DNA from 2 places in the Pullulanibacillus sp. KACC 23026 genome. Region 1 is predicted to be linked to the other one. Evidence: riboswitches for the same ligand, from Rfam matches in the RefSeq annotation. Region 1 holds a riboswitch; the other holds the start of a gene.
The links. Region 1 has a riboswitch for cobalamin ahead of PU629_RS10930 (ribonucleoside-diphosphate reductase subunit alpha). Riboswitches for the same ligand answer to the same signal wherever they lie in the genome.
Positions count from the first base shown of each region.

Region 2: another riboswitch for cobalamin. It lies ahead of PU629_RS16710 (DUF4430 domain-containing protein); the one in region 1 lies ahead of PU629_RS10930 (ribonucleoside-diphosphate reductase subunit alpha).

Region 1 is NZ_CP119107.1:2,325,091-2,341,533, reverse strand. It holds gene PU629_RS10960 (hypothetical protein) at 1-1,100, opposite strand, end outside; gene PU629_RS10955 (DUF6114 domain-containing protein) at 1,102-1,491, opposite strand; gene PU629_RS10950 (DUF6230 family protein) at 1,503-2,090, opposite strand; gene PU629_RS10945 (aldo/keto reductase) at 2,596-3,435, opposite strand; gene PU629_RS10940 (NAD-dependent epimerase/dehydratase family protein) at 3,465-4,313, opposite strand; gene PU629_RS10935 (multicopper oxidase domain-containing protein) at 4,935-6,239, opposite strand; cobalamin riboswitch at 6,551-6,727, shown strand; gene PU629_RS10930 (ribonucleoside-diphosphate reductase subunit alpha) at 6,849-9,131, shown strand; gene PU629_RS10925 (ribonucleotide-diphosphate reductase subunit beta) at 9,151-10,194, shown strand; gene PU629_RS10920 (L,D-transpeptidase family protein) at 10,316-11,119, shown strand; gene PU629_RS10915 (dipeptidase) at 11,173-12,558, opposite strand; gene PU629_RS10910 (DMT family transporter) at 12,843-13,742, shown strand; gene PU629_RS10905 (nicotinate phosphoribosyltransferase) at 14,006-15,460, opposite strand; gene PU629_RS10900 (cell wall hydrolase) at 15,797-16,369, opposite strand.
Region 2 is NZ_CP119107.1:3,586,885-3,603,327, reverse strand. It holds gene PU629_RS16715 (ABC transporter ATP-binding protein) at 1-1,536, shown strand, start outside; cobalamin riboswitch at 1,906-2,099, shown strand; gene PU629_RS16710 (DUF4430 domain-containing protein) at 2,239-4,002, shown strand; gene PU629_RS16705 (class D sortase) at 4,005-4,580, shown strand; gene PU629_RS16700 (DUF4430 domain-containing protein) at 4,590-5,423, shown strand; gene PU629_RS16695 (energy-coupling factor transporter transmembrane component T) at 5,427-6,314, shown strand; gene PU629_RS16690 (ABC transporter ATP-binding protein) at 6,287-7,960, shown strand; gene PU629_RS16685 (ECF transporter S component) at 8,011-8,634, shown strand; gene PU629_RS16680 (cytochrome d ubiquinol oxidase subunit II) at 9,160-10,191, shown strand; gene PU629_RS16675 (potassium channel family protein) at 10,222-10,893, shown strand; gene mmgD (citrate synthase) at 11,089-12,204, shown strand; gene PU629_RS16665 (bifunctional 2-methylcitrate dehydratase/aconitate hydratase) at 12,235-13,680, shown strand; gene prpB (methylisocitrate lyase) at 13,696-14,613, shown strand; gene rnjA (ribonuclease J1) at 14,660-16,342, opposite strand; gene PU629_RS16650 (DNA-dependent RNA polymerase subunit epsilon) at 16,342-16,443, opposite strand, start outside.

The DNA of each region.
Region 1 (16,443 bases):
GTGATCTGCGCTGTCGTTTTAACCCCTTTATTGACTAGGGTTGTTGTTGTATGGACACTTTTCGTCACAGTAGTGGCCGCCTGTTTCGTAACTGCCTGAATTGGCTTTTTTACAATGGTTGTAACGGTAGAAGGAAGTGGACTTGAAACGATTTTTTTAATGGGTTGAGTCACTGTATCGGTTGTCTTTTTGATTGGATCCGTTGTTTTCTTAATAATATCTGTTGTCTTCTTGACCGGATCTGTTACCTTCTTGACCGGGTCCGTCGCCTTTTTGATCGGATCAATTACCTTCTTAACCGGATCCGTTGCCTTTTTCACCGGGGCGGTCAACCCTTTTGTTCCCCTGTCTTTACTGCCTAAACTATCCGTTATCTTAGATGTATCCTTTGCAATTTTTTTAATCGGATCACTCGCGACATTGCCTAAATCTTTCTTAAGTGTTGAGGTGGTTGGACCTAAAGTCGTTTTGGATGACGGTTGAGAGGTTGCAGTACACTTAAACAATAGGCTATCGAGATCTAAATGTTTTGCAGATTGTTTCATGGCACTGAGTGAACTCTCATTCATAATTCCTTGTAAAAAATTAGGGAGTGAGGGTGGTTGAATGGTTGACTGTCCAGATCCTGTCAGTAATTGAAGACCTTGTGAATCCATTTCGGCTGTGGTCATTTCAGTTGCCGCCATCTTGACGTCTCGCATTTCGATCGCCTGACTTAGATCCTTTGAATCAAGACAAGCCCCTCCAAAAGAAAAGGAGGTCGCAACCACTTTTAAGTCCTTCACGTGAATTGGTTTTTCGGCCTTGGTTTGTATATACATGGAGCCTTTTTCAGTATTAAGCTGTTTAACTAAGGTCATCCCCGTTATCGTGGCTGATTGATAATGAAAAACAACCGCCGGAACCGGATGGGTTGTATCCGTATTCAAAAAAACAATTTCTGGCGGCAGCAGCACACCTTGAATCGCTTGGGCTTCTATGATAAATCGTTCAGAGTCTAACGGCTTCGCAAAAGCAGGAATCGCATCAACACCCACTAGTAAAAGAATTCCAAGGAATAGTTTCATAAAAATAAGCAGCCGTCGCTTACTCTTTTTCATTTTAGGAAACCTTCCTTTGTTTCCTTGGAGCAGGATCAGGATTGGCAGGTGCCTTCCATGCAAAACAGTAGGCTCCTCCTATAATGCCCAGCAATGTTCCAATTAAAAAACCGCCAAGAGCTCCAATTAGTGATAAACAGGCAAAGAAAATGGCTAACACGCCGATGATTGAACTTTGGTCGGGGAAGGTGAATCCAAGTATCCCTAAAAGGACAACCAATCCGCCAAAGACAATGCCTAAAATCGAGAAACTGCCAGGCATTAACGCCACTGGGATCATACTGATGGGAATAAATAAAATGATCAGCCCAGATAAAAACAGGAGAAGGGATCCTTTAAAAGGGCGTTTTTTTATCCAACTTATCTGACTTTCCTGGTACTCATTTGACATGGACTTCCCTCCTATTGGACTTTATGAATAGAAAGCGTCATTCCATTGAGAGTGACCTGGTCTTGGTATAAATAATCGGTAACAAGAGAGGCATGTTGAAGGGTTATTTGGGATGCTGATTGGGTAAACTCTTTTGTCCAATCCGTGGTGTTATGCTCTTGTAGAGCCAGTTGAGAGAACGAGGCATCTCCATTCAATAGGCTCGCATCTTGGATAAGTCCTTTAATTTGTACTGGTTTAGAAGCGGTAATATCCAACTCTATTGTTTGGCCTGTAGGGAGCTTTAGCGTCTTTGAGATCTTCAACCCATAAACGGTTAACTGATCAATCTTGTTCCTGCCTAGTGGTGCAGATGAAGACGTGCCTGTCTCGCCAAGCTTAGGATAGAAAGTGTATCCGCTTCCAACAAGTTTATCAAAGGACACTGTAAAATTCCCGACCCCAGCCATAGGTAAAGCATAAGCCTTCCCCGTTAACCCGAACACACCAACAATTACACCAAGGAATAGAAATCCAGAAATTAAGGCTCCCCAAAATCGTTTCCGGCTGTACCTTTTGACACGTCTCTCTCCGCTTGAAATCGCTTCCAATTTGTCCATAAAAGAACTTACCTCCCTTTTATTTTGGAACGGACAATCTGTTTATTGACAGACCTTTTACAAAGAAGAATGAAAGCTTTGACAGGACCAGTAGCGAAAGGTATTTTTAAGAGTCTTAAATAATAGCGCTTTCCCTCCCTTTTTATAATTTTTCGCAATACTCACTATAATTTATGGGGGGCGTTTTAAAAAATGTTAAAATTTGCACATCTGATCAGTTAAGTGAGTGCGTGAGTCTAACAAATGACAGGCTGTTGGCAAAACAGATGACAGATCTTATAACAGAGTATATGACTCGAAAAGCTGTTTATTTTAGAGGAACTAAACTTCCACTAAAGGATAACGGCAGTCACCCCCTTTTTTACAGACGGATGTCTCCGTTATCTTAGATGATTAACCTGTTAAAAGTGAAAGGGGTTCTCTCGGAAAATGAGAAAACCACCATTCCAAAAGAAACGGTGGTGAAAAATTCTCATATGTTCTTAGAAAGGTAACAGGTCTCTCTTTATACCCGATTAAAGTCGTCCGGATCGGCAAATTGGCGTGCGTTTTGGTTGAGACTTGCGATGTTAGCCATATCCTCTTCGGAAAGTTCAAAATCGAAGACATCTGCATTTTCAATAATACGATGAGGTTTTATTGATTTTGGAATGGTCACGACTTCTGTCTGTAGGTCCCAGCGCAGGATCACTTGTGCCGGGGATTTCCCATACTTCTTCCCAATTTCAATGAGGGTTGGATTATCTAACAGCCCGCCTTGCATTAGTGGTGACCATGCTTCAAGCTGAATCTGGTGTTTTTTGCAGAAGTCATGTAATTCGGCTTGATTAAAACGCGGATGGTATTCCACTTGATTCACCATTGGTACGATTTCACATTGATCGATAAGCTGTTGAAGATAATGCTCCTTGAAATTACTGACGCCGATCGCGCGTACACGTCCATCCTTATAAAGCTTTTCGAGCGCTTTCCAAGAATCGACGAACTTTCCTTGTGCAGGAACAGGCCAATGGATCAGATAAAGATCTAAATAATCGATTCCTAATTTTTCTAGGCTTTCATCAAAAGCAGCCAGTGCTTCGTCATAGCCTTGATTGGAATTCCAAAGCTTCGTTGTTATAAATAGATCTTCTCGTGGAACATTCGCTTCAGCAATCGCTTGTCCAACGCCTGCTTCATTCCCATAGATAGCAGCTGTATCGATACTGCGGTAACCTGCTTCGATGGCGGCTTTCACTGAGTTTACAACCTCTGTTCCATCTTCTACTTTGAAAACCCCTAAGCCAAGCCAAGGCATTTTTACCCCGTTATGTAAGGTTGTCGTACTTTGTAAGTTTTTAATCATAAAATCCCTCCTAAATAATAGCTTTCCCATTAACAGTCCACATAATTTCTCCACTGATGAACAGGTTGCCAATTCAACAGCTTCTTAGCTTTTTCATTGTTTAATAAGGACACAAATCCGGTTAAGTCCTTACGAAAATCCTTTACGTTTGGAAAACATGTTTCCATGAGCTGCTTACTCTCGATAGCCATGCTCGTTTCATCAGCGGCAATGTTAAGAGCAACGGAACCCAGACCCTCTGCTTCAACCGCTAAGCGATAGGCAGATGCCGCATCTCTTGTATCGATATAGCTCCATAAAATCGTTTTTCTTTGTTCAGGATCATGGATAAAGCCAGGAAAATTTGAATACTTTTCAGGCGAGATGACATTACCTAATCGAAAAGCCACCACCTGCATGCCCGTTCTCTGGTGAATCATATCAGCCGTCTTTTCGTTGACTATTTTTGAAAGTCCATAACTGTCCTCAGGAAGCTGTGGATGCGCCTCATCCATTGGCACATATTGCGGCCCCAGATTCTGTTTGGAAAAACAAATTCCATAAGAAGACTCACTAGAAGAGATCACCGCTTTCTTAATCCCTAATCCGGCTGCCGCTTCTAAAATGTTATAGGTTGACATGACATTGTTCTGAAACGTGACCTCGTTTGGATGAGAGTATGCCACTGGAATAGCAGCAAGATGGACAACGGCATCCGCTCCCGCTAATACCCCGTATACTTCACCTAAATTAGTGAGATTCGTGATGACCGTTGGACAAAGCTTCTCTTTTGGATGGTTTAAGTCAGCATTGACCACTTCATAGCCATGCTCCAAAAATTCTTTAATCACATCTCGACCAAGTAACCCGCTACCACCTGTTACCACAACTTTTGTCATCAGAACCCCTCCACACCTAAGTAAACTTATTGATAAAAGCTATACAGAGCAGTCTCCCTTAAAAAATCATAATAGCAAGGGAGCTAATGAAAACCACTTTGTTAAACTTTTAAACTAAGGATAAAGTAGTCCGTTAAAATGTTCAAGTTTTATGAATTTATTAGAAAAACTCGTCTTTCCCTAAAGGACTACTGTTGTGACTTTTAAGAAAGTCACAATAAGAGGAAGTCGCCGAGGCTTAATGGTGAAAGTCGAAATTTTTCTTATACGATCATCCATAATCGCTTTTAGCAAAATTTTATACTTTCTTATAATTTAGAAAGAGGATTGGACAAAACTAAACGAACAGACTTAAATTCCGAACACTAAATGTTTATAAGTACCGAAACAAACGGAAGCGTAGTCAATATACGGAGACTCCTGCGGTAACAGCACGTGTCCGAAGCCCCCGCAAGCAAGCGTTTTCCTTGCTGAGGAGGCCGCCCGCGGAAAGCAATTTATTTTAACTACGCTTCATAAATGACTTAACTTATAAATGAAAAACCGAACCCATCACGTTAAAATCTGTGAATAAGTTCGGTTTTTTCTATTCGTCAACTATTTCTGTCCCAGCCTCTATTCTTATTTTGTCACATCAAACATCGTAATCATGCCTGACATATTTCCATTTTGATCGACGACGTGATCGGTAATATGGCAATGGAAGAGCCATTTCCCAACCTGATCAGCCGTAAAGGCGATGTCATAGGTTGTCCCAGGCGATGTTGATAGAGTGTCCATCGTAATTGGCGCCGGTAAAGGAACACCATCCTGACTAATTTCTTGGAAATGCATTCCATGTAAGTGCATCGGATGTACCATCGAACCAATATTAATGATATGAACAAGGACCTTATCACCTAGTTTTACAGGCATGACGGGTGTTGCCGGGTAGGATAACCCATTAATCGTATAACCAAACTGAGGCGAATCATTGACGACGACCGTATATTCATCTTGATAGCCTGGATGGACTTGTTCCCAGCCTGTCCCCTTTGGTTCAACAATAAAGGAACCAAACAAGCCCATTTGCTCTTGTTTTAACATATCCGTCATGGGATGACTGTGGTACATGTAAGTACCGGGGCTTGCATTCACAGTAAACTTATAAGTCCACGACTCGCCAGGTTTAATATCTGGCTGGCTGATTCCACCGGTCCCATCTTGTTTGAATGGAACATCTAATCCATGCCAATGCACCGTGGTTCCCTCAGGCAAATCATTCTTAACGATAATTTTGACTTTATCCCCTTGATTGACTTTTATTTCCGGACCAGGAACCGTTCCGTTGTATGCCCAAGCCTCCACCTTATCCCCAGGCTTAACTTCCCAATAAACAGGCTTAGCATCTAAATGAAAGACCTTATACCCGTTTTCCATTTTATAAGGGAGTAAGCGAGTGTCATCAGCCTGTTTGACTTCACCGCTCGTCCCTGTGCCTAATGGGGCAATTGTTTCACTTTTCTTCGTTCCCGTTGAGGCGGCGGACGTTTGATCAGCTTTTTTATCCGTGACAATAACTTCCCCATTCATACCCGGATGAAAGGTGCAGTTATAAGTATAGGTTCCATTCTTCTTGAATGTATAAGAAAACGTATCTCCTTGGGACATCGTTTTGGATTGAAAGAGTCCTTGGTTGCTTGTCACATTGTGTGGTGTTGCGTCTTTATTCTTCCAAGTAATCGTTGTTCCTTTTGTCACATAGATCACATTTGGTGTAAAGTTCATATTCTCCATATCAACCTCAACCTTCCCACTATGGATCGTTTTAGGAGCGGGTTGATCTGATTTAGAGGCAGAACTGTCGGACATCTGACAGGCGGTCAAAAGAAGCCCAACGAACACAATCAGTGAAAATCGACTAAATCTCTGCAGTCTTAGGTTCATCGTATCATCAACTTTCATAGGTGTTTAATTTGTATAGGTAAGCTTACTATGAATAGGCTATTATGACTATGATTTCCCCTGTTACAAAAAAAGGAACACTATGAAACGCTCACAAAAAAGTCATAATCATGTGCTACATATAACTAGTCTAATGTTTGCCATTTCTATAATGGAAGGCGATTGGTTCTAGTAAAAAAATGAAACGGCAGAACCGTCCCCATGTTTCGCTTGCCATTTTATTGCAAATGGTATACATTAAGTGATAGATTGATCAAACGGCACAATATATGCTGTGTATTCAATCCAAAACATCTACATATTGGTTTTAAGGTGTCTATTGTATAGATGAAAAGGGAATCTGGTGCAAATCCAGAACTGTCCTCGCAACTGTAAGTGTGACGAAAGAAGCAAATCCACTGTTTTATATGGGAAGGGCTTTTAGTAGGAAGATCACAAGTCAGGAGACCTGCCTTATTACCCGTTACTATCTTCTTCGAGGATTGAGAGGATAATATGAGAGGTTTGAACGATTGCACGCTTCTTCCCTTTTATATTATCCACTCAGGTTATCCTCTGAGTGGTTTTTTATTTAGAAAAGGAGGAAGCAAAATGAACAGGACCCTAAATCTACCGAACTCTCTTAACAAAGAATGGAATGAGGTGCAAATAAGAGAGTTGATTGAAAGAATTGGAGAAGAATTTCCTAAGCTTAATCTTCAGGAATTTACAAATGTCGTGTTACGCGATCTTTCTGAAAAACATTCATTTGAACATGGCACCGTCACTAATCAATTAATATTAAGGTCCTTAGAACGGATTGACATTGACCAGCCTGATTGGACCTTCTTTGCCTCAAGAATCTATCTTGACCATCTGTACCGATCGGCCGCCATTAACAGAGGCTATGATCCTGCCCTTAAATATGGCTCTTTTTATCACTTAATCAGTCAATTATCATCCTTAGGCATTTATAAAAAAGAGTTGATTGAATGCTATTCTCGTGATGAAGTGAACGAATTGGAAACTTTCATCAATCCCGATAAAGATAAATTGTTTAATTATATCGGCTTACGCACATTAGCCGATCGTTATTTAAGCCGGGATTTTGATGGAGCTGTTTTCGAGCTGCCGCAAGAGCGATTTATGATCATCTCCATGACATTGATGATGAAAGAACCTAAGTCCAAGCGGCTTTCTCTAATAAAAGAAGCGTATTGGGCACTTTCCAATTTGTATATGACAGTGGCCACCCCCACTTTTGCAAACGCAGGAAAAAGCACAGGACAGTTAAGCTCATGCTTTATTGATTCCGTTGAAGACAGCTTAGATGGAATCATGATGAACGATATGGACGTCGCCCGTTTATCCAAAAATGGCGGAGGTCTCGGAGTCTACCTCGGGAATATTCGATCGGCAGGCTCAGACATTCAAAACTATAAAGGGATGGCTTCTGGCATCCTCCCATGGATGAAACAATTGAATGATATAGCGGTCAATGTCGATCAGCTTGGCCAGAGACAGGGAGCCATTGCAGTCTATACCGATGTCTGGCACATGGATATTTTAGCCTTCTTAGATGCTAAATTAAACAATGGCGATGAGCGGCAAAGGACCCATGATCTCTTCACAGGTGTTTGCTTGCCTGACCTTTTCATGGAACAGGTGGAGAAACGCGGAGATTGGTATCTGTTTGACCCGCATCAGGTTGAAAAAGTGATGGGATTTAAATTACAGGATTTTTATGACGAAGAACGGGGTCAGGGGTCTTTTAGAACAAGATATTGGGAATGCGTCAATCACCCTGAATTAACGAAAAAACAACTGCCAGCCATTGAAATCATGAAAAAAATCATGATCAGTCAGCTTGAAACCGGCACTCCTTATATGTTTTACAGGGATGAAGTCAATCGCATGAATGCCAACCAGCACTCCGGCATGATCTACTGCAGCAATCTCTGCACAGAAATCACTCAAAACATGAGTCCGACGACAATTTCGGAGGAGTTGGTCACTGAAGAAGGAAAAATTGTGGTGGTGAAAGAGCCTGGTGATTTCGTTGTATGTAATCTAAGCTCCATCAGTCTCGCCCGCGCCGTTAAGGCAAATGTGTTGGAGCGCCTCATTTCTATACAAGTTCGAATGCTTGATAATGTTATAGATATCAACCGATTACCTGTTCTGCAAGCACAACTGACCAATCAAAAATACCGTGCCATTGGGCTAGGGACCTTTGGCTGGGCACACTTACTTGCAATCAAAGGAATCTTATGGGAAAGCGACGAATCCGTTGATTATGCCAACGAGCTCTATGAAGAAATCGCTTATTACACAATTAAATCAAGTATGGAATTGGCTAAGGAAAAAGCCCCTTACCCCGCTTTTCAGCATTCAGACTGGCAGACAGGAGCCTATTTCACCAAACGCGGTTACTGTAACGACAACAGTCGATTTGATTGGGAGGCATTAAAAGCAGAAGTTCGTATCAATGGAATCCGAAACGGCTATTTAATGGCAGTTGCTCCGAATTCAACGACGGCCATTATTGGCGGCAGCTCTTCTGGCATTGATCCAATATTTAACCTCTTCTATTCTGAAGAAAAGAAAAACTATAAAATACCAGTTACAGCACCCGATTTGGATCATCGTACTTATTACTATTATATGAACTCGATCGGTCACCTGATTGACCAAAAATGGAGCATTAAACAAACGGCTGCCCGTCAACAACATATAGATCAAGCCCTATCGTTTAACCTTTACGTGCAAAACACGATAAAAGCGAAAGACCTGCTTGACCTGCATTTATTGGCGTGGAAAAACCATTTGAAAACAACCTACTATACACGCTCGAGTTCTTCAGAAATCGAAAATTGCGAATGGTGCGAAAGCTGATTTTAAAAAGGAGGCTATTATGACTACTTTACTTAAGAAACGACGCCTAATGGACCCGGAAGCTCCGAATCAATCGACTGGAATTGTAAACGGGAAAAGCTCGAATGTCTTAAACTGGGACGATACACGGTTTCCTTGGGCTTATAATCGCTACAAATCCATGCTGGCCAATTTTTGGACACCCTTTGAAATTAATATGCAGAGCGATAGAAAGCAATTTCCCCAACTAACTGCTGAAGAACAGGAATCATTTCTTAAAATCATTGGCTTACTTGCTCTCTTGGATAGCATTCAAACCGACTATGCCGGAAAAGCCGCCGACTACCTCACCGATTCAAGCTTAAGTGCCCTTATGGTGGTTTTGGCCTTTCAAGAAGTCGTCCATAATCAGAGTTACAGTTATGTGTTAAGCAGTTTAGTGGATAAGGCTGAACAGGATCGTGTTTTTGATTTTTGGAAAACCGAACCCACTTTGCGACAGCGTAATGATTTCGTTGTCAGCGGCTATCAAGCTTTTGTTGAACAACCTACCATCGAGCATTTTCTCAAATCCATTGTCTATGATGTGATACTAGAAGGGCTGTTCTTTTATAGCGGGTTTGCCTTCTTCTATCATTTAGCTCGAAATCAGAAAATGGTCTCAACGAGCACTATGATCAATTACATCAACCGCGACGAACAGATTCATGTCGGCCTGTTTGTCAGTATCTTTAAAGAGGTTTTAAAAGAAAATCCAGCCTATGATACAGTAGAGCTTTATCAATTTATAGAGACTACATTTAAAAAAGCAGTAGAACTTGAAATCGAATGGGCGAATACGATAATCGGTTCACACATTAGCGGATTATCCATTCAGGACGTTTCGGATTATATCAAGTTCACTGCCAATACTAGATGTCAACAATTAGGCGCTCAGAAGCTTTATCCAGAGATCACCCATAACCCCATGCGCTGGATAAAAGCTTATGCAGAGGTCGATCTTGGGAAAAGCGACTTTTTCGAACAAAAATCGCGACAATATACGAAGGCCAATCAAATTGATAACGGGTTTGATGAGCTGTAAAAAGAAAAACCGGGTGATCACGCCCGGTTTTTCTTTTCTTTAAAGCTCAAGTCTTTAGGCCTGCTTTTTGTTTGTATAATCTCTTCCACCTTCTATTAAACTAACCATTGAGGTGAAGAGGATGAAGCTCATCATGATAAAAATCAGCTTATTACTATTGGCCGCTGTTAACCTCTGCACTTGTGGTCGAACTGAACCCGCCAATGAGGATCAAGTGAAAAGTGCTAAACCAATGGCACTCTCTATAACCGCCCTATCTCCGAATCCCCAATCGACCAACAGTACTTCTATCAAACCGTTATTAAACAAAGCCTTAACCACCTATCACAGTTCTCAAGTTATGGTTGTAACCGCCCGTTCTGCAACAAGCTCTAGGGCCAGACTGACCGCTTTTATCTATCAAAACGGAACATGGAAAAAAGTTTACACGATGCCTGCCGCGATCGGTAAAAACGGCATAACCCCTCATTTACAAGAAGGAAGCAAACAATCTCCATCTGGCATCTTCACTCTTGGCCCAGCATTTGGTATAGGGAAGAAACCGGATGATGTCACCATACCTTATAGACAAACGACGAATCAAGACTATTGGGTTGAAAACCCCTATTCTCCCGACTACAACAAATGGGTCACCTATGAGGGCGACCCCAAAAAACGTTGGAAAACCTTTGAACCCCTTAGAATACCAGCCTATAAATATGCAGTGGTGATCAATTATAATACGAACCCCATCATCAAGGGGAAAGGAAGCGCCATCTTCCTTCATGTCTTATTACCAGAAAAGTCCTATACATTAGGGTGTACAGCCGTTTCTGAAAGCGATATGCTCACCTTGTTAAAATGGCTAAATCCGAGTCGCCATCCCCTGATTATTCAAGGAACAATTAGTCAGTTAAAGGCATTAACAAATAGGGCTAATACATAGAACCCTCACCACCTAAAGAATGAGGGTTCGTTGCTGTCTTTTAAATTAAATGGTCACAAAGTTGATCGAAGATGTAAGGTCGATAACTCATTAAGAAATTCACAATAAATGCCTTGAAGCCGGTAGTAATTTTCCAAACTTACCCATTCATTAGGAGCATGAGCATTCTGTCCAGCCTCAGATGCCCCTACAGTTATGGTATCTACACCAAGATTATGCTTTAATAAGCCCATAACAGGGACAGTCCCCCCTGAGAACCCAAAGCTGACAGGGGTATCAGTGGTTAGAGCTAACATCTTTTGCAGCGCCTTAACACTTGGGTGGTCTGGTGCTAAGCGATAAGAAAAGGCTTCTCCAGGTAAGTCCTCAAACTCGATATCTAGATATGAAGGAGCAATCTTCTGAATATACGTTTTCAAAAGGTCACGGATTTTAGCAGGGTTCTGTTTTCCGACTAGACGGCAAGTAATCTTAGCAAATGCCTCGTGAGGAATAACGGTTTTAATTCCTTGTCCCTGAAAGCCGCCCCACAACCCATTAATCTCCAATGTCGGTCTGACAAGCATCCTTTCCATGGGAGAGAATTCAGGTTCACCAAATGAAGACTTCATGCCTGTTTGTTTCATTTGTTCATCCAGACTCTTTGAACCTTCCGCTAGAATTCCTTTTTCCAGCTCAGAAATCTCCGTTACATCTTCATAAAAGCCATCTACAAGTATTCGTCCCTCTTCATCTCTTAAACGATCTAAGATGGTGACAAGCCCGTGCAAGGCGTTGGGAGCATAACCGCCCATACCTGAATGAAGATCAACGTCCGCACTCTTAACTCTCAACTGTAATCCCGCCAGTCCTCGATTCCCAATGTTTACTACGGGCTGATTCGCTGAACCGATACCGCCATCTGCACTAATGACAAGATCACACGCAAGCAGTTGTTGATTCTTCTCAATAAAGGAGCCAAGGGATGGACTCCCGATTTCCTCTTCGCCTTCAAATAAAAACTTAACATTGACCGGCAGTTGACCTTCGCTTTGAAGGAGAGCCTCACAAGCGATTACCGGCAACAAGAGGTTGGCCTTCATGTCAGATGCACCGCGTGCGTAAAGTAAACCGTTATCAATATAAGGAACAAATGGATCATGCTCCCACAGCTCAATAGGTTCAGCCGGCTGCACATCAAAATGACCATAAAATAAAACAGTCGGGACTTCTGGTGATTCGATCCGTTCACCATAAACGACTGGATGACCGCCTGTTTCCATTAGACGAACCTCTTCTATTCCTGCTCGCCTTAGTCTTTTTTCTACCCAATCAGCCGTCTTTCTAACATCATTCGCATGACTGGCATCGGTAGAGATACTTGGAAGGCTCAACAATTCAATCAGATCGGCTACATAGGCCTCTTTGTTCTCGAGTAGACGTTCATTGTAATTCACCATGATTCATAACCTCCCATAATTTTAATAGTTTAATTATACCTTTCTTACGCAATATTTTAAATTTTAATTCAAATAAGAGCTTTAAATTGGTCTTATTTCTTATATCCACACCCCAAAGTTATAGATTTGAGACTGCTTCACACACGATTTTCTTGTCATGCGCAGACATGTCTCTTCCAATCCAAATTATGTAAGCGTTCTAGAGCATTTTTCACTAAAGACAATCTGAATTCGTGTATAATAACTCAAGTATTAACACTATTATTTTGGATAGGGAGGACTTCATGCGTTCACTTTCAAAAATAAAAACACTATCCCTTCTTGTATTTCTCGTTATTATGTGGGGAATTAATTGGCCATTATCTAAATATGCCCTTCATTTTTGCCCCCCCATTTTGTTTGCTGGAATTCGAACATTGCTTGCGGGCCTTCTGTTACTGATTTATGCCTTGCCAAATTATAAGAAGTTCAAATTCAAGCAAAATTGGTCAGCCTATCTCATTTCTGCTGTCCTTAACATCATCATCTTTTATGGCCTGCAAACCATTGGACTTAAATTTATGCCTGCAGGGCTTTTCTCTGCGATTGTCTTCATACAGCCCATTCTTCTAGGTGTTTTTTCTTGGCTTTGGTTAGGCGAAGCGATGTATGGGTTGAAAATAATCGGTTTAATTCTTGGTTTCTTAGGTGTAGCCGCTATAAGCATTAATGGAGTTTTGGGTCATCTATCCGTTATCGGGATTCTGCTTGCCCTTGGAACCGCCTTTGGATGGGGACTTGGAACCGTTTATGTTAAAAAACAAGGGGCAAAAGTGGATTCGATTTGGATGGTAACCTCGCAGCTTCTCATTGGCGGCGTTTTATTATCAGGGGTTGGCTCGTTGACCGAAACATGGTCGGATATTACTTGGAATCTTACCTTTGTCTCCCTATTAGCCTTTATTTCCATTTTTGTTATCGCGATAGGCTGGCTCGTCTTCTTCACATTGGTAGGCGCTGGAGAAGCAAGCATTGTCGGCTCTTATACGTTCATTATTCCACTCATTTCCGTTGCGGCGAGCGCCCTGTTCCTTCATGAAGCGATCACACTGAACCTTTTGGGCGGGTTAGTTCTAGTCATCATTAGTATTCTTTGCGTCAACATTAAACCAAAATCGTTGCAAAAAAAAGCTTTAGACCGCTAAAAAAGATCTTAATGGGGCACAATCAACATCTTTTAACAAAAGGTTGGATGGCAAGAGCATCCGACCTTATTGGTCCGACAATCGCCTCATTGTAACGGACAAACCAGAGATTTTATACAGTTACCACGATTGCAGCGGGCAACCATTCCGTTATGAGCCGATTTGATTAGAGGTTGACTTGTAAGAGACAGCTAAAACTCATTCTGTAAAATGTGAAAAAGAGAACGGCGCTTAGCCGTTCTCTTTTTGATTTACCCAAAATCTTATACGTTATCATCTGTAATTTTTGATAATAACTTCATTTTCGTGTCCCAAAGCTTCTGAGACAAATCGACATGGTATTCATGAGGATTGGAGAATCTTGTATGGAAGCTAGAAAATGTTTTGAGATTTTCTTTTGTTCGTTTTGCAACTTCTTCAAGACTAGGGACCTCATAAACCAATTTACCGTTTATAAAAATGGGTTTTAAAAGTTCGAGACTCTTTGCCGCATCTACTGTCTTCCGTTTCCAAGTGTAGATAGGGTCAAACACTTCAAATGGCTGTTCGGGCAACTTTTCATCTTCTAACATGATGAGGTCAACAATGGCTTCATTCGTGTTTTCATTAAAGAAACGAACGATTTTTTTCAGTCCTGGATTCGTGACCTTTTCCACGTTTTCCGAGCGTTTTATACGAGGGACCCATTTACCATCCATCTTCTCAGCAGCCAGTTTATAAACACAGCCCAATGCTGGCTGATCATAGGCCGTAATGAGCTTTGTTCCAACACCAAAGGAATCAATTAGTGCTCCTTGGGTATGGAGTTCACGCATGGTATACTCGTCTAAATCGTTAGAAGCAACGATAATCGCGTCCGGATATCCAGCAGCATCTAATAACTGTCTCGCTTTTTGACTCAAATAAGTTAAATCACCGCTGTCCAATCGTATTCCAAATTTTTCAGGCTTTCGACCAAGCGCCTCATGAACTTCATCGAAGACTTTAATCGCATTAGGCACACCTGATTTTAGGACATCGTAAGTATCCACGAGTAAGATCAAATTGTCCGGGTAAGATCTCGCGTATTTTCTAAATGCCTCGAGCTCAGAGTTGAAGCTCATGACCCAGCTATGAGCATGAGTTCCGGAAATGGGAATATTGAAACGTTTGCCTGCTATTACATTCGAGGTGGCGACTACCCCTCCAATATAGGCAGCTCTTGCTCCATAGATAGAGCTTCCTGGGCCTTGGCCGCGTCTTGCCCCCATCTCAATGACCGGTTTTCCGTTTGCTGCGTTGACAATCCGATTGGCTTTTGTCGCAATGAGTGTTTGATAGCCAACCATAGAGAGAATAGCTGTTTCAATCAATTGAGCTTCAAATAACCTCGTATGGACTCGGACGATCGGTTCATTCGGGAAGACAATCATCCCCTCTTCAACGGCATGGATTTCTCCGGTAAAACGGAAATTACGTAATTCTTTAAAAAAACCTTCATCAGGGAATAGTCCTGTGCTTCTTAAATAATCAATATCATCATGTGTAAAGCTTAGATTATTTAGATAATCGATCAAGGTTTCCAAGCCTGCTGCAATGGTAAAGCCATTTTTAAATGGATTTTTACGAAAGAATAGATCAAAGGCGACTTCTTCATCCATTTTACCTGATTGGTAATAGCCATACATCATGGTTAGTTGATACAAATCTGTAAAAAGTGTTAAATTCTCATCGTACATTTGATGTCCTCCACGTTCTGTCAACAGATTCAAAGGGTTCACATTTTTTTATTAATATTAAATAAGTATAATGCCTCAATTTCAAGTATTGCTATAAATAAACCTATGTAAACTACCTACAACCCTTTGATTATACAAAAAACTTCTTTTCTATTCTATCATGTTTCTAGAAATTAGAAATGTTTAATGCACGAGTTGTGATTTTTTCCAAATAAAGCAAGGTTTCCCATAAAGGCAGCTTTTATCAAAATGATCTCCGCCCTCCAATATATCTAAAAGAGCACTAATCGCTAAGTCGATTAGTGCTCATGGAATAAATCATGATATAGTCCTTATTTATTTTGCAAAAACATGATGCCCTATTTTCACAGTCACTGTACGAGAAGCATCGAAGGAGGATGTGGCTGTGGATGGATTATAGAAGAATAAAGATCCACTTCCTTTACCAATCAGCGCTATGGCTTCGTTGACCGCTCTTTTAGAATCTGCATCAGCCGGATGATTGATTTGCCCGTTTTTAACAGGCGTAAACGCATAATAACCATTGGAAACTTGGTTAATCACACCAGGAATCGTGTCAGGAAATTGAGAGCTTAACACTCTGTTTAACACAACTGTCGCTACAGCCACTTTCCCGGCATAAGGTTCACCAGACGCTTCTGCGTGAACAAGTCGTGCCAGCAAAGCTTTATCTGCAGAAGAAAATTTCGCATTGGGCAGTGTGATCGTTTCCCCTGCATATAGAGATTTATAATGATTGGCCGTTTCTAAACTATCTATTGGAATACCAAAACCTTTTGCAATCGTCCAATACGTTTGACCAGAAGAAACAGTATGGGATGTTGCAGCTTCTGATTTACCTGTTAAAGTAAAGGCGGATAAAGATAAAAGAGCTCCAGCTGCTAACATAATCTTTTTAAATTTGTTTAGTTTTTTCATATGTTTGAACCTCCTAGTAGTTGGCTAAGTGGGTCTACTAGTAG
Region 2 (16,443 bases), 1.3 Mb from region 1:
TTGATTTCTTATGTCTGCAGTTACTTTCAAATTAAGTTGACGAACAAACTTGGGCAATTTATGATCTACGATTTACGTAAGCAGTTGTTTAATCATGTGCAATACTTATCTAACCGTTTCTTTGATTCACGCTCAGCGGGTTCGATTCTTGTCCGAATCATTAATGATGTGAACTCGCTTCAAGATCTTTTTACGAACGGTGTCATCAATACGCTGACCGATTTTATCATGTTGATCGGGATTATCGTTATTTTATTTTCACTTAGCTGGCAATTGGCCATTGCCGTAATGGTGATCATTCCGATCATGTTCTTCATTTCGACGAAGTTTCGCCAAAAGATCCGCCGGTCATGGCAATACGTTCGTGTCAAAATGTCAAAGCTTAATTCTCATCTCAATGAAAGCTTACAAGGGATTCGAGTGACTCAAGCTTATAATCAAGAAGTTAATAACCGCGCTTTTTTTGAAAAAGTTAATACGGATGCAAGAGAAAGTTGGAAGGAGGCAACCAAGCAAAATGCTGTATTTGGTCCGTTTGTTCAATTGGCAAATGCAGTCGGGTCGGCCATTTTGATTTGGTGGGGATCTTATCTCATCCTTCATGGTCATATTACGACAGGGGTTTTTGTCTCGTTCGCTTTTTATCTTGGAATGTTTTGGGACCCAATCTCCAGAATCGGCAACACATACAATCAATTGTTAGTCGCCATGGCTTCATCTGAACGTATTTTTGAGTTTCTAGATGAGACACCAAATGTAAAAGATGTTGATGATCCTATCAGCATGGATACGATAAAAGGCCGGATTAATTTTGAGAATGTGGAGTTTGCTTATGATTCTAAACGCAAGGCCTTAAATGGCATCAATCTTGAATTTCCTGCCGGTTCAACCATTGCTCTCGTTGGACATACGGGTTCTGGTAAATCAACAATTGCCAACTTGGTTGGACGTTTCTATGATCCAACTAAGGGAGCCGTTAAATTTGATGGAATTGATGTTCGAAATATTAAGCTGTCTGAGCTGCGAAAAGAAGTCAGCACGGTTATTCAAGAAACGTTTATCTTTTCTGGAACGATTATGGAGAATATCCGATTTGGCCGCCCAGACGCAACCGATGAAGAGGTCATCGCCGCTTCTAAGGCGGTGGGTGCCGATCCGTTTATCCAGAGATTAAAAGATGGGTATCAAACAGAGGTTGAGGAACGAGGAAATGTCCTTTCGGTTGGTGAGCGGCAGCTGTTGTCTTTTGCACGATCACTGCTCGCTAATCCTAAAATTCTCATTTTGGATGAAGCAACATCCAGTATTGATACAGAAAGTGAATTAATCATCCAAGATGCGCTAAACACCCTCTTAAAAGGCCGGACATCGATTATCATCGCACACCGTCTATCAACCATTCGTGATGCGGATAAGATTGTCGTTCTGGAACATGGTAACATCCTGGAAGAAGGAAACCATGATCAATTAATGGAGAAAAAAGGAAAATACTACGAGTTGATTCTCAGCCAATTTGAAGCCCTAAATGCCGGCTAATCGTTAATAAGAAGAGCGCCTCTCTAATCGGAGGCCTCTTTTTTAGTGCAACTAGGCGACGGCCTTCTCCTAAAGGCTTGGCGCGTATGCAAATGGCAACCAGCACAAATGCTCTGAGGGTGAGAGGACTGATGATAGAAGTCGCATGGGCGGTTGTGCAAGAAAAAAGCGGCGACGCCCGGAAAAATGGCGGGTAAGAGGAGCTTGCCCACGAAAATCTGCGAGGGGGTTGAGAAATGGTGTGCAAAGCCAATTTGCCCACGAAGACGCCGCCCCCCCCCCCCGCCAAAAAAGGTGCGCAAACCAAGAATTCTGAGGAAATCAAAGGCTTGACGAGGGTTCGACATCGCGCTATGATAACCCTAGTTAAATAACCGTTTAAAAATAGGTTGATAGGTTATGAGATAACCGATCATGAAAAGGGAAGTTCGGTGCAAGTCCGACGCGGTCCCGCCACTGTAATAAGGTGTTTCCTATTGATGTGCCACTGTCTGTGTGAGATGGGAAGGCCATAGGTAACAAGTCCTTAGAGCCAGGAGACCTGCCTGTTTTTTAACACCACAAACCTACGCGGATAGGGAGGTGTCTTAGACCACGTTCATTACATAACTGTAAGGACGTTCTAAATGACAACCAACTCTCCTTAAGGGGAGTTTTTTTGTTACAACACAACATCATATATTGTTTTGGGGAGGGTCAGGCATGCAATCATTTAGGAATACGATCAAATTTTTATTTATTATGGCATTTGTTCTTGTGCAGGGGACACTTTATTTTTCGTCTGCTCATGCCGCAACAACTAATCAGGCAAAGGTTGAGGTTGTTGGTCAGAACGGGAAAATTATTCAGGCGGAAACACCTGAACCCGTTGATGGGTCTCAATCAGCGCTTGATCTGCTCAAAGCAGCTGTAGGTGAAGGAAATGTCGATGCTCCAGGTGGATTTGTTTCGACAATTGACGGCGTCACAACGCCTGCTGATTATTCGAATTATTGGACTTTTTATGTTAATGGTGTCAGCGCTCCAATGGGGGCAAACAGCTATAAACCAAAAGACGGAGATCAACTCTTATTTGAGTATCATCCAGGTACGGGTACTTTAAACGATGAAGTGTCCGTCACTATACCGGATAAAACGTATGGAACCACGTCCACTTTTGTAAAAGTTCAGGCAGATGAAACCGTACAGACCGTTTTGAAAAATATGCAAGCTTTTTATAACGTCACTTTATCGGGTCAAGATCTCCAATCAATTGGTGATTTTAAGTCAGATTCGACGCACACGTGGAACATTGTAGACGATCATCAAGGAACCAAAACGACCGTATCTGACATTAGTCAGGCGAAAGTTCAAGGCGGCGACCAGTTGACCATCACTCTAAAGGAGTCCGATGTCGCAACGCCATCTCAACCCTCTCAAACAAACGTGACACAGATTACTAGCGCGCAATTATCCAACGCTATCAATCAAGCAAATTCCTATGTGTTAAAAAATGGGGTATCTGAATGGGAGGCAATCTCTCTTGCTAAATCCGGAAAGACGGTCCCAGCCAGTTATTTAAAACAAGTGACGCAAACCGTTCGGGATGCAAAAGGTTCTTTCCACTCTGTGACGGATACAGAGCGCTATACCCTTGGCATTCTTGCAGCAGGTGGAGATCCGACCAATGTAGGCGGCTATAACCTTGTGAAAAATATATATAATGGGGATCTAACAAAGCAAGGCTTAAATGGCGTGTTATTTGGTTTAATCGCCCTAAACAGCGCTGATTTTCCTGTTCCAAATCATGCAAAATGGACGAAAGTGAAGCTAGAAACTTATATTCTTAAAGCTCAGAATACGGATGGCGGCTGGGCTTGGGACGGCAGTAAGACGAGCGATCTAGATACAACGGGAATGGCTCTAACCGCACTGTCTCAATCCCATTCGGCAGAAACTAAAACAGCTATACAAAAAGCGGAAGTGTATATAGCTGATCAAATGAAGGCCGATAAGCTGGATAATAGCTCGACTGCTGCACAGCTTATCATTGGACTCGCCTCTAACGGTGTCGATCCGAACAGTGCGGATTATGTTTTGAAAGATGGTAAAACTTTGATGGCCTATCTTCTGTCTTATCAACAAAAAGATGGGGGATTCGACTGGCAAGCCAATGATGAAAGCTCTTTTTCCACTCAACAAGCTTTCTTAGCGCTTGCGGCAGATCATCAACTCTTACAACAGGGGTATCTCTATTCATTTAAATGGACACCTGTAAAAGCTTCAGATCCAGCGAAAGTTTCAAAATCCACTGTATCTCCGGCAAAGCAAACTGCCTCTCTTGAAAAGCCAGCGACTTCAGCTGACACAACAGGAGCCGCTTTACCTGAAACCGCAACTTTTTATTATAATTATTTAATTCTAGGATTCTTATTGATAGGTGTGGGTTTAAGTGCAAGATTTTGGTTGAAAAAGGGGATTCATTAACCGTGAAACTCACACGACTTATACCCATTCTGTTCATAGCTGCAGGTCTATTGATCTGTGGCTATGGAACTTTTCATATCTGGCACGGGCATAAACAAGAGAAAGTTACATTAAAAAAGGCAGAAGCCTTATCCACGATGCCAAAAGATTCTATATCGCTAAAAAATTTCAACCCATATAAAGGGGATACGATTGGGTTAATGGATCTTCCTAAACTAAAGGCCACGTTGCCAATTGTGGAAGGGACCAATGAAAATCAATTAGCTAAAGGTGTCGGACATTATTCGACATCATCATTTCCCGGGCAACATAATCAAATTGTCTTGTCAGGTCATCGAGATACGGTTTTTCGACATGTCGGTGACTTAGAAAAAGGGGATCAGATCATTCTCCATTTCCCTTTTGGAACCTTTACTTACACCGTGGATCATACAAAAATTGTAATGGCGGATGACAAGACGATCATCCATTCGACAAAGCCTAAAGAAGAATTAGTTCTGACCACTTGTTATCCATTTTATTACATCGGTAATGCGCCAAAACGGTATATTATTTACGCTTACCCAAGCAAGGCATAGGAGGACATCATGAAAGTAAGCTATCAAACCATCATCAAATTAGTCGTCCTGTCATTCCTGCTCTTGAGTCTAATCGCCTGTCAGAAAGACACGGTGACACCGATATCTGGGGCAAGCTCATCAGGGGAACCAAAGCAGACGATGCAGGCGGGCAAAGATCAAACCTCTGCCAAGGCAGTCGCAGGTCAGACCTCCACTAAGAAAGCCTCTGACAAAGCAACTAACCAATCAACAAGTTCAAGCGGAACTCCAGAGAAAAAGAAGACCGAAACGAGTAGCCAAGCACCTTTAAAAAAAGAAGCATCGAAGCCTTCTTCTAATGATAAAAAAGAAACCGTTACTCAATCATCGACCTCTCAAACAAGTTCGACTTCAACTAAAAGGGCTGTAAGCACTCCAGCCTCTTCATCGGTGTCAAAGCCAAAGACGACGGAATCAACGACCAAAAATAAGTCGACAGCGTCTAATGCAAGTAAAGAAGACACATCCGGATCGGAGAAATCACCGACTGACACTTCCCATTCACAACAGGTGACAATATCCATAATCGGGTATGAGAATCATGTTATTGTAGGACCAACAAAAGTTACGATTAATAATGGAGATACATTTCTAAGTGTCACTTTAAGACTATTAAAAACGAAAGGGATTCAATCAAGTGTCCGCGGAACAGGGGCATCTGCTTATGTAGAAGGTATTGATAATTTGTATGAGTTTGATCACGGTCCAAAGAGCGGCTGGGTAGCTAAGCTTAATCAGCAATCGTTAACGAAAAGTGCGGGAATAACAGCGATCAAGTCTGGAGATGTGCTTCAATGGGTCTATACAACAACAGAGGAATAGCGAATGAATAGGCCGTTTAAAACGTTTCACCCTTTTACTTGTCTAATCTACCTTGTGGGCGGCTTTATATTGGTAACGCTGTGTCAGCATCCGGACTTTTTAATTGTGGACGTGATCATCCTTGGGCTTTATATCGTCTATAATGATCGCGGTCGTTATTTTAAACAATGGGGATGGACAACACTTGTCTTTTTCCTCTTTTTTTTCTTAATGAACCCTTTATTTAATCATCGTGGTCAGCATATTTTGTTTTACTTAGGTAGTAATCCGATTATGCTTGAAGCGGTGATTAGAGGGATCATGATTGCCCTTACTCTTATGGCCCTTCTTTTTCTTACACCTATTTTTAATTTTTTGATCCCATCGGACCGCTTTCTGTTCTTATTTTCCAGATTTCTTCCCAGTTGGGCTTTACTAATTATGTTGACGCTCAGATTTATTCCGCTTTTTCGTCATAGGCTGGGAGAGATTGAAAGCGTACAGAGAGCAAGAGGACTTTCTGTTCATCACGGTTCTCTTATTGCACGTACTCAATCAGCTATGCGGTTAGTCCAGATCCTCGTTACGTGGTCACTAGAAGAGGCGATCCAAACAGCTGATTCCATGACGGCAAGGGGCTATGGCTTAACAAAACGGACTGTTTACAATCCGTTTCGGTTTCAAATTGAGGATGGTGTTGTTCTTATTATTGTAATTGTTTTGTTTATTCTTAATTTATATGGGGTATGGCTAGGTGATTCCATTTTAAGTCTTACGCCTGTTCTTGAAACGCTTCGCCTTCAAGGGAGAGAATGGTTTTATTTGGGAGTCAATGCTCTGTATTTTTCTATACCTCTCATTATCGATGGAAAGGAGGGGATTGTGTGGCGATCATTAAAACGAACCAGTTAACTTTTAGCTATCCGGAAACGAAGAAACCGGCTGTGGATCGCCTTAATCTTGAGATTAAACCAGGGGAATGGGTTGTGATTGGCGGTCCTTCTGGCAGCGGCAAATCGACACTTCTTAGACTTCTCAAGAAGGATATATCGCCGCATGGCTATTTGACGGGGGAAATTTATTATAAGGATACGCCTTTTATGAGTCTGTCGCCGATTGATCATGCTAAGACCTTTGGGTTTGTTTTTCAGGATCCTGAGAATCAGCTTGTCATGGAGCGCGTTCAAGAGGAACTTATATTTGGTCTTGAAAATATGGGGGTATCAACAGCTGAAATGCGGCGAAAAGTTGCTGAAATGGTGCATGCCTTGGGCCTTGAACCATTGCTTCCTAATAAAACCATTGAGCTTTCTGGTGGACAAAAGCAACTGTTGAATTTAGCTTCCGTCTTATTGCTTGAACCATCCGTTCTTTTATTAGATGAACCCACCGCTCAGCTCGATCCTGTAACCGCCAAAGAGTTCTTGCAGTTGGTCGAGCAAATGAACCGGGAATTTGGGTTAACGGTCGTTATGGTTGAGCATCGCTTAGAGGAGGTCCTCCCCCTCGCTGATCGTTTCGTTCTAATGAATGAGGGACGTATCCTTTATAATGGAGCCCCCAGAGCTGTTCTCGAAGAAATCAAAAAGGCATCCGATGATCGGTACATGACTTATTTGCCAAGTTTAGCAAGGCTTTATCTAACTTTTTCAAATGAACCGTCTGCGCTCTCACCTTTAACGGTTAAAGAGGGGCGGGAGTGGCTGTCACATTTAACGGTCGTTCAGAAAAAAAGGGAAGAGGTTCGGCCGGACGCCAAGGTTTCTCAAACGAATCAGCCTCTCATTCTCGAGACACGCCGCTTAGATTTTAAGTACTCACGTGATTCTGCACTTGTTCTAGATGATCTTGAACTTTCGGTCAAACAAGGGGATATCTTTGCAATTTTGGGTGCCAATGGTGCAGGGAAATCAACCCTCTTAAAGGTCTTGGCTGGATTGGCTCAGCCTCAAACGGGTTCCTTAATTTATAAAGGGAAGAAAGTAAAAGGGCATTCCAAGCCGCTTTTTGGCTATCTTCCACAAAATACAAAGTTATTTTTTATACATGATACGGTCATGAAGGAATTGCAGGCTATTGTCCAGCAACATGAAATTGAGAATGGACAGGAGCTCATTCACTTTTATTTAGAGAAATATGAGCTTCAGGCTGTTAAAGATAAACACCCTTATGACTTGAGCGGCGGTGAACAGCAACGTGTGGCTCTTATTGGTTCCCTTCTCTGGCAGCCAGAGATCCTCCTATTTGATGAGCCGACAAAAGGGATGGATCCATTTATGAAAGAGCAGCTCGGTGAGGAGTTTTGGCAGTTAAAAGAGGAGGGGAGAACGCTTGTTATTGTGACGCATGATATCGAATTTGCAGCAAAGTATGCGACAAACTGTGCCTTGCTCTTTCAAGGAAAACTAACAGCGGAAGGCCCGCCTGAATCCTTTTTTAAAGGAAACACCTTTTATACGACAGCCATTAATCGCCTAACGCGCAATCATGAGCGGCTTCCTGAGGTTGTCACAGTAGAGGAGGCTGAAAAGCGATGGATCGCGTGTCCCGGCTGTTAATGGTGGCTCTATTCTTGTTAGTTGGGATAGGTGCAGCAGGAATGATTTGGATGCCAGGTCACAGTCTCTTTTTAAGTTTAATGATCCTCATAGGAGCTTTTCTCCTCATGATGTTTCGTTTTGAAAGAAAAAAGCTAAAGGCACGTGAACTAGTCCTTTTATCTGTTCTCGCTGGGGTAGCGGCAGTTAGCCGGATTCCCTTTGCTTCCCTTCCAAGTGTTCAGCCAACCACATTTGTCATTATCGTTACTGGTCTGACTTTTGGTGGTGAAAGTGGTTTTGTGGTGGGATGTCTTGCCGCCCTCGTTTCCAACATGATGTTAGGACAGGGTCCATGGACGCCTTGGCAGATGTTCGCATGGGGCTCGATTGGTGGAGCAGCGGGGGTAATGGGACGGTGGAAATGGAGCGAGTGGATCTGGGTTCGTTGCCTTTTTGGTGCAATAGCGGGTTATCTGTTTGGCTGGGTAATGAATGTGTGGGAGGTATTAAGCCTTCATTTAGTATCGTTTTCTGAATGGTTCTCCCTTTATGCGGCGAGCTTTTATTTTGACTCCATTCATGCGATTTGTAATGTTGTCCTTCTTGCTCTTTTTAGTAAAAGCTGGATCAAGATTTTAACCCGGTTTAAAGTTAAATATGGATTACTGGATAAGACCAATAGTGGACGGTAATGTTATGCGGGCTTCTTTAAGAGCAAACCTGCATGAAGTTGGTTCAAAGGAGTAACTCATGATGACACGCAAGCAGGAGGTTTGATAGAATATATGTAGGGTTTTTTAAGGGACAGACCTCTGCTTAAAATCCTGATCAAAAAGAAGTGGATTTTTCGCAAATCTACACAGAATCTTGCTTGATGGCTAAAAAAGTAATGAGTTTTTGTTTTTATAACTGACTATTGCTTAAAATCTTGATCAAAAGAAGTGGATTTTTCGCAAATCTACACAGAATCTTGCTTGATGGCTAAAAAAGTAATGAGTTTTTGTTTTTATAACTGACTATTGCTTAAAATCTTGATCAAAAGAAGTGGATTTTTCGCAAATTGGCACAGAATCTTGCTTGATGGCTAAAAAAGTAATGAGTTTTTGTTTTTATAACTGACTTTGCTGACAAAATAACTGTTTGCTGAGGTCTGTCTCTACAAAGGTTGTTATACTTATAAAATGATATAAATATTTGTATTCAGGGGGTTAGAAGGAATGCCTGAATGGATTGGGATGACGCTGTTTTGGATCCTGTTATATGGGTATATCATTGTAGCCTCCGTGGATTTTGGCGCCGGTTTTTTTGCCAGCTATGAAACCCTTTATGGAGAGCGAAACGGGTTGGGAGAGATTATCCAGCAATTTCTTTCTCCTTTTTGGGAATCAATAAGTGTTGGTTTACTTGTGATCATGATGGCAATTGTTTATTCTTTTTCGGATGCAGCCCGACTTCTCGGACCTACTCTAATTATGCCATTCGTATTTGCCTTAATCTTGCTGATTTTAAAGGGATTATTCTTCTTATTAAGTAGGACACATCGAAAAGGTTTTCGCTTATGGACCCTTTTATATGGATTAATCGGTTTATGTTTACCTGCTGTACTCTCATCAGCATTAACGGTGAGTGAAGGTGGCTATTTAGATGATCAGAAAGGAAGGCTTATCTTCCATTGGTCTTTATTTTTGACCAACTTTTATGCCTGGTCAGTGGTGTTTCTTTCTATTGTTTCGGTTCTCTATATAAGTGCAATGTTTCTTGCTTTTTATGCGACAAAGGTGAAGGATGATCTTGCCCTTGAGAAACTAAGAGGATATGCTCTTTTTTGGAGCGGTCCTACCGTCTTAGCCAGTGCCCTTGTATTTGTAGCCTTGCAGCAGCAAAATCCTGAGCACTTTATGAAAAGCTTAGATGAAGCCTGGATGTTTATCCTCTCACTCGTTTGCTTGCTTGGTGCCGTCACACTGGTCTTTCGGAAGATTCGTTTGGGAGTCGCCTTTATATTGGCTGCCTTACAATATTTCTTTGCGTTCTTTGGGTATGGGATATCTCACTTGCCCTATATCATTTATCCTTATATAAAAGTAAAAGAACTTTCAAGCCTGCATGGGATTCGGGCTGATATTTATTTTGCTTTCATAATGGGGCTAGCTTTACTGTTTCCTTCTTTGATTCTTGTTTTTCGACTGGTCCGCTTCCGGCATGATTATGGAAAAAAGGACGACACGAAGCACAAAGAAAAAGCTTAGAAAGAGCAAATCACTTGGGACTTGTAAAGGATGGGGAGAATGAAAAAACAATTTGCTGTTATTGGATTAGGGCGCTTTGGAGGGGCGATTTGTCGCACATTGAGTGAACAAGGTGCCGAGGTGTTAGCTATTGATTCAGATGAAGATCGTGTTAATGAGTTTAGCACTATTGCGACACATGCGGTTATTGCCGATTCTACCGATGAGAACGTTCTTAAAAGCCTTGGATTGCGCAATTTTGACCATGTGATTGTGGCAATTGGTGATGATATACAAGCAAGTATCCTAACGACTCTTATTTTAAAAGAAATGGGAGTACCAAGAGTCACGGCTAAAGCGCAAAATGATTATCATGAGAAGGTGCTCAGAAAAATTGGGGCTGATCATGTCATCCACCCTGAACGTGATATGGGTGCCAGACTTGCACATAATATTACCTCGACAAATGTGTTAGATTATCTTGAACTGTCGGATGAACATAGTATCTTGGAAGTGGTGTCGGGTCAAAAAATGCATGGAAAGTCGCTCGTTGACCTTGATGTTCGGGCCAAATTTGGTGTCAATATCGTTGCGATTAAAAAGGGGTCTTCGATTAATGTGTCACCACGCGCCGATCAAATTGTAGAAGAAGGCGACATTTTAATTGTCATTGGTGCCGATGTCGACATTGACCGGTTTAAAAACCAGCTTTTAGAAGAGTAGATAAAAAGAGAGGGATGTCTTAAAGGACACGCTCTCTTTTTTTAGGGCTTGTAAATTCTGTCTTTATTGAAATCGCTTTCTAACTTAGCTATACTTATCTTATATTCGTTATTATTGTTTAATTTAAACTAGTTAAATAGTTGGAAGCGCAATCAATAGGCGGTAGCGTTTATTAATTTTTCAGGAGGCGGGTACATGGAAAAGCAAGTGGATTTTAAACCCGGTTTAGAAGGGGTTATTGCTTCTGAAACGGCCATTTCTTTTTTGGATGTTGAACAGGAAGAAATTGTCCTTCGCGGTTATGATCTTATTGAATTGGCAGAAAAGAAAACATACCTTGACATTGTCTATCTCTTGTTAAATCAAAAGCTTCCGACTCATGAAGAACGGCTTTATCTTGAAGAGCAGTTAAAAAAGGAATATGACATTCCGGAAGCGATTACAGAAATCTTTAAACGTCTTCCTAAGCAAACACACCCGATGGATGCGCTGCGCACGGGCTTGTCAGCCTTAGCTGGTTTTGATCCAAAACTGAACGACCGCTCAGAAGAAGCCAATCTCGAAAAGGCATTTCGGTTGCTCGCGAAGATACCAAATATCGTCGCCAACAGTTATCATGTGCTTCACGATGAAAAGACTTATGAACCAAAACAGGAACTCTCTTTCAGTGCCAATTTCTTGTATATGATTACTGGAAAAGTTCCGACTGAATTAGAGGAAACCATCTTTGATCAATCTCTAGCTGTTTATAGTGAACATGAAATGCCAAACTCCACTTTTACAGCACGTGTTATTGCTTCGACTCTTTCGGATATCTATGGCGCTTTGACAGGTGCCGTTGCCTCATTAAAAGGACATCTGCATGGCGGTGCTAATGAAGCGGTCATGTACATGTTGTTAGAAGCCAAGACAGAGGATGGATTCCAAAAGCTGCTGACTGAAAAATTGGCCAATAAAGAACGAATCATGGGTTTCGGTCATCGCGTTTATATGAAAAAAATGGATCCTCGTGCAATGTTGATGAAGAAGGCTTTAAAGAAGCTTTCTGCTGAGAAAAACCGAGAAGATCTATTTGCCATGTGTGAATTGGGTGAGAACTTGATGCGCGAGGAGAAGGGGCTTTATCCAAATTTGGATTATTATGCAGCACCTGTTTATTATTTATTAAATATCCCGATCGAGTTATATACACCTATTTTCTTTGCCTCGCGAACAGTAGGCCTTGGCGCCCATGTCATTGAACAGCATAGTCATAACCGTTTATTCCGGCCGCGCGTTAACTATACAGGTCCACGTAAGCTTCATCCATAAACTATTAATCTAGAAGGGATGCATTTAAACATGTCAACGACATCAACAAATGTTGAACGGCAGGCAACAGATACTTTGTTAGAAAAAATAGCTGATTATGCGGTTAATCATAAAATTACGAGTCAAGAAGCACTGGAAACGGCTAGGTACGTGTTGATGGATACATTGGGCTGTGGTTTCTTGGCCCTTCGTTATCCTGAATGTACCAAGCACTTAGGACCTATTGTACCAGGAACGGTTGTCCCAAATGGGGTTAGAGTACCTGGGACTTCCTTTGTGTTAGATCCGGTACAAGGGGCTTTTAATATTGGCTGTATGATTCGTTGGTTAGATTATAATGATACGTGGTTAGCGGCTGAGTGGGGACATCCCTCTGATAATTTAGGAGGAATCCTAGCGGCAGCGGATTATTTGAGCCGGAAGAAGATTTCAGAGGGTAAAAAGCCTCTCACTGTGAAGACTGTTTTAGAAGCGATGGTCAAGGCCCACGAAATTCAAGGCGTCTTGGCCTTGGAAAATAGCCTGAATCGTGTTGGACTGGATCATGTGCTCTTTGTTAAAGTTGCCTCAACAGCTGTTGTCACGGCCCTTTTAGGTGGTTCTAAGCAGGAAGTCATTAATGCGGTATCGAATGCTTGGATTGATAATTCTAGTCTCCGCACATACCGTCATGCGCCTAATACGGGTTCTCGCAAATCTTGGGCGGCGGGTGATGCGACAAGCAGGGCTGTCCGTCTTGCCCTGATGTCACTAAAAGGCGAGATGGGCTATCAAACCGCGTTGAGCGCACCAGGCTGGGGCTTTCAGGATGTTCTGTTTGGCGGAAAGGAATTAAGATTGGCTCGTCCATTTGCTTCCTATGTCATGGAAAATGTCTTGTTTAAAGTTTCGTTTCCGGCTGAGTTCCATGCCCAGACAGCTGCTGAGGCCGCCATCCAGCTGCATGAACAAGTAGAGGATCGCTTGGATGAAATTGATAAAGTCGTCATTACAACACATGAATCGGCCATTCGCATTATTGATAAAAAAGGTCCTTTGCATAATCCAGCAGACCGGGATCACTGTATCCAATATATCACCGCGATCGGATTAATTTTTGGTGACTTAACAGCTGATCATTATGAAGATGAGGTGGCTAGGGACCCGCGCATTGATGCGTTAAGAGAAAAAATGGAAACAGTGGAAAACAAGGCTTACAGTATGGATTACTTGGATCCAGACAAACGCTCCATTGCAAACGCCGTTCAGGTCTTTTTCAAAGATGGCTCAAAAACTGAGGAAATAGAGGTTGAGTATCCAATCGGACATCGACGGAGAAGAAATGAAGGAATTCCATTATTAATCGAGAAATTTGAAGAGAATCTGAAAACGCGTTTTCCTTCTAAGCAATCAGAACGCATACTCAGTCTTTTGCTAGATGAAACAGAGCTTAAGTCTACCACTGTTAATGAATTTATGGATCTTTTCGTGATCTAAAAAGGAGCGGTTAGCATGTCTTGGCTTGTCAATGAAGAGTTGGATCAGCAGGAGCTTGCTGCAAAGTTTATGAAATTAGTGAAACAGTCTGATATTCTAAAAATTCCAGGTGCTCATGATGCGATGGCAGCGCTCGTCGCCAAACAGGCTGGTTTTGGGGCCCTTTATCTGTCAGGCGCGGCTTATACTGCAAGCCGCGGTCTGCCTGATCTTGGCATGATTACATCAGAAGAAATGGCTGTTCGGGCACGCGATCTCATTCGTGCAACTAACCTTCCCGTTCTTGTGGATATTGACACAGGTTATGGCGGGGTATTAAATGTCGTCCGGACGGCTCGGGAAATGGTTGAGCATCGAGTGGCAGCCGTTCAAATTGAGGATCAAGACCTGCCGAAGAAATGCGGCCATCTGAACGGTAAGAAGCTTGTCAGTCCTCCGGATATGGTGCAAAAGATTGAAGCGATAAAGGAAGTTGCCCCATCCTTAGTTGTGGTCGCTCGGACAGATGCGAAGTCGGTTGAAGGGATCGAAGCGATGATTGAGCGCGCGAATCGGTATGTGGAAGCAGGCGCGGATGCTATCTTCCCAGAGGCCCTCACATCACAAGAGGACTTTCAACTGGCAAGTGAACGAATAAAAGCACCTCTTCTTGCTAACATGACTGAATTTGGAAAAACGCCTTATTATAGCGCAAGTGAATTTCAATCCTTTGGGTATAGCATGGTTATTTATCCCGTGACGTCCTTACGGGTGGCCGCAAAAGCCTATGAACGTGTCTTTCGGGCGATTGCCGAAGAAGGGACTCAGAAAGCATCTTTAGCTGACATGCAAACCCGTGAAGAATTATATAGCACGATTGAGTATTTTGCCTATGAGGATTTAGACAAGAAAATTAGTCGAACCATCTTACCTGAAATCGGAAAAGAATCATAAAAGAAAAGCAGAGCTTGATGATCAAGCTCTGCTTTTCCATTCGTATTTAAGCGTTTGTCGGATCGACTTCCATAATGATTGGCAGAATCATCGGACGACGCTTTGTCTTTTCGTATAAGAACGGAGCAAGTGTATCGGTAATCTCACTCTTAATTTCAGACCATTGAGAGGTCTTCTTGTCCATAACGGTTTTAATGTGCTCAGCAAGAAGGGCCTGTGCATCATTGATGAGATCCCCTGATTCACGCATATAGACAAAACCGCGTGAGATAAGGTCAGGTCCAGCGAGGACTTTGTGCTCTTTCATATTGAGACTGAGTACGACGATAACAAGTCCTTCTTCGGAAAGAATGCGGCGATCTCTGAGAACAATATTACCGATATCACCAATCCCGCTTCCATCTACATAAACGGAACCAGATGGAATTTTTCCAGCAATCTCAGCTGTCTGGTTATCGAGGGCGAGGACGTCCCCGTTATCCATGATAAAGGAATTTTCAAATGGAATTCCGCAATCATCAGCAAGCTCTGTATGCTTTTTTAACATCCTAAATTCACCATGAATAGGCATAAAGAACTTTGGTCTGATTAATCGCAGCATGAGTTTCTGCTCCTGCTGTCCGCCGTGACCCGAGGTATGAATATCACTCACTTTATTGTGAATAACCTCTGCGCCAGCCCGGTATAATTGGTTAATGGTTTTATTAACACTTACCGTATTACCAGGTATTGGGGAGGAGGAGAAGACAACGGTATCTCCTGGATTAATCTGGATTTGTCTATGAGTTCCATTGGCAATACGCGATAAGGCAGCCATTGGTTCCCCTTGGCTTCCCGTACAAAGAATGGTGACTTTGTCTTCAGGAAGACGATTGATCTTTTGTGAATCAACAAAGGTATCTTTTGGAGCTGTAATATAGCCAAGTTCTTGACCGATGGTAATAGCGGCTTCCATACTGCGGCCAAAAACGGCAATTTTGCGATCGGTTTTAACCGCTGCTTCCACCACTTGTTGAAGGCGGTGAATGTTAGACGCGAAGGTAGCAAAGATAATACGACCCGTTACCTTGCGAAAAATATCTGTGATGTTAGCCCCAACTTGTCTCTCGGACATGGTGAAGTTGGGTACTTCAGCGTTGGTGCTGTCCGATAATAAGCAGAGTACGCCTTCTGCTCCAATTTCAGCCATTCTTGTTATATTAGCTGGTTCGCCAACGGGGGTAAAATCGAATTTGAAATCCCCGGTATGAACGATGTTTCCAGGCGGTGTTTTAACAACAATCCCATAGGAATCTGGAATGCTGTGGGTCGTACGGAAGAAGGAAACCGATGTTTTGAGGAATTTAATAACATCGTCTTCTTGAATGACATTTAACTTAGCTGACCGTAACAGGCCGTGTTCCTCTAATTTGTTGCGAATAAGACCAATTGCGAGCTTTCCGCCATAGATCGGAACATTAATTTCTCTAAGCAGGTAAGGAATTCCGCCAATATGGTCTTCATGACCATGGGTGATAAAGAGACCTTTTATTTTTTCTTGATTTTTCACTAAATACGTATAATCGGGGATAACGTAATCAATGCCTAGCAGTTCATCTTCAGGAAATTTAATCCCTGCATCAATTAGAATGATTTCGTCCTGAAATTGAATGCCGTATGTGTTTTTACCAATTTCACCGAGCCCACCCAAGGCAAAAACGGCCGTTTGGTGGTTTTTAACAAACTTCATTAAAATTTCTCCACTTTAAAATCTTGGCTTTGCATTTCGTATTCCAAGAATTTTCCGTCCACAGCTTGAATAAATTCAATATTATAACCCCGATTTGCTAA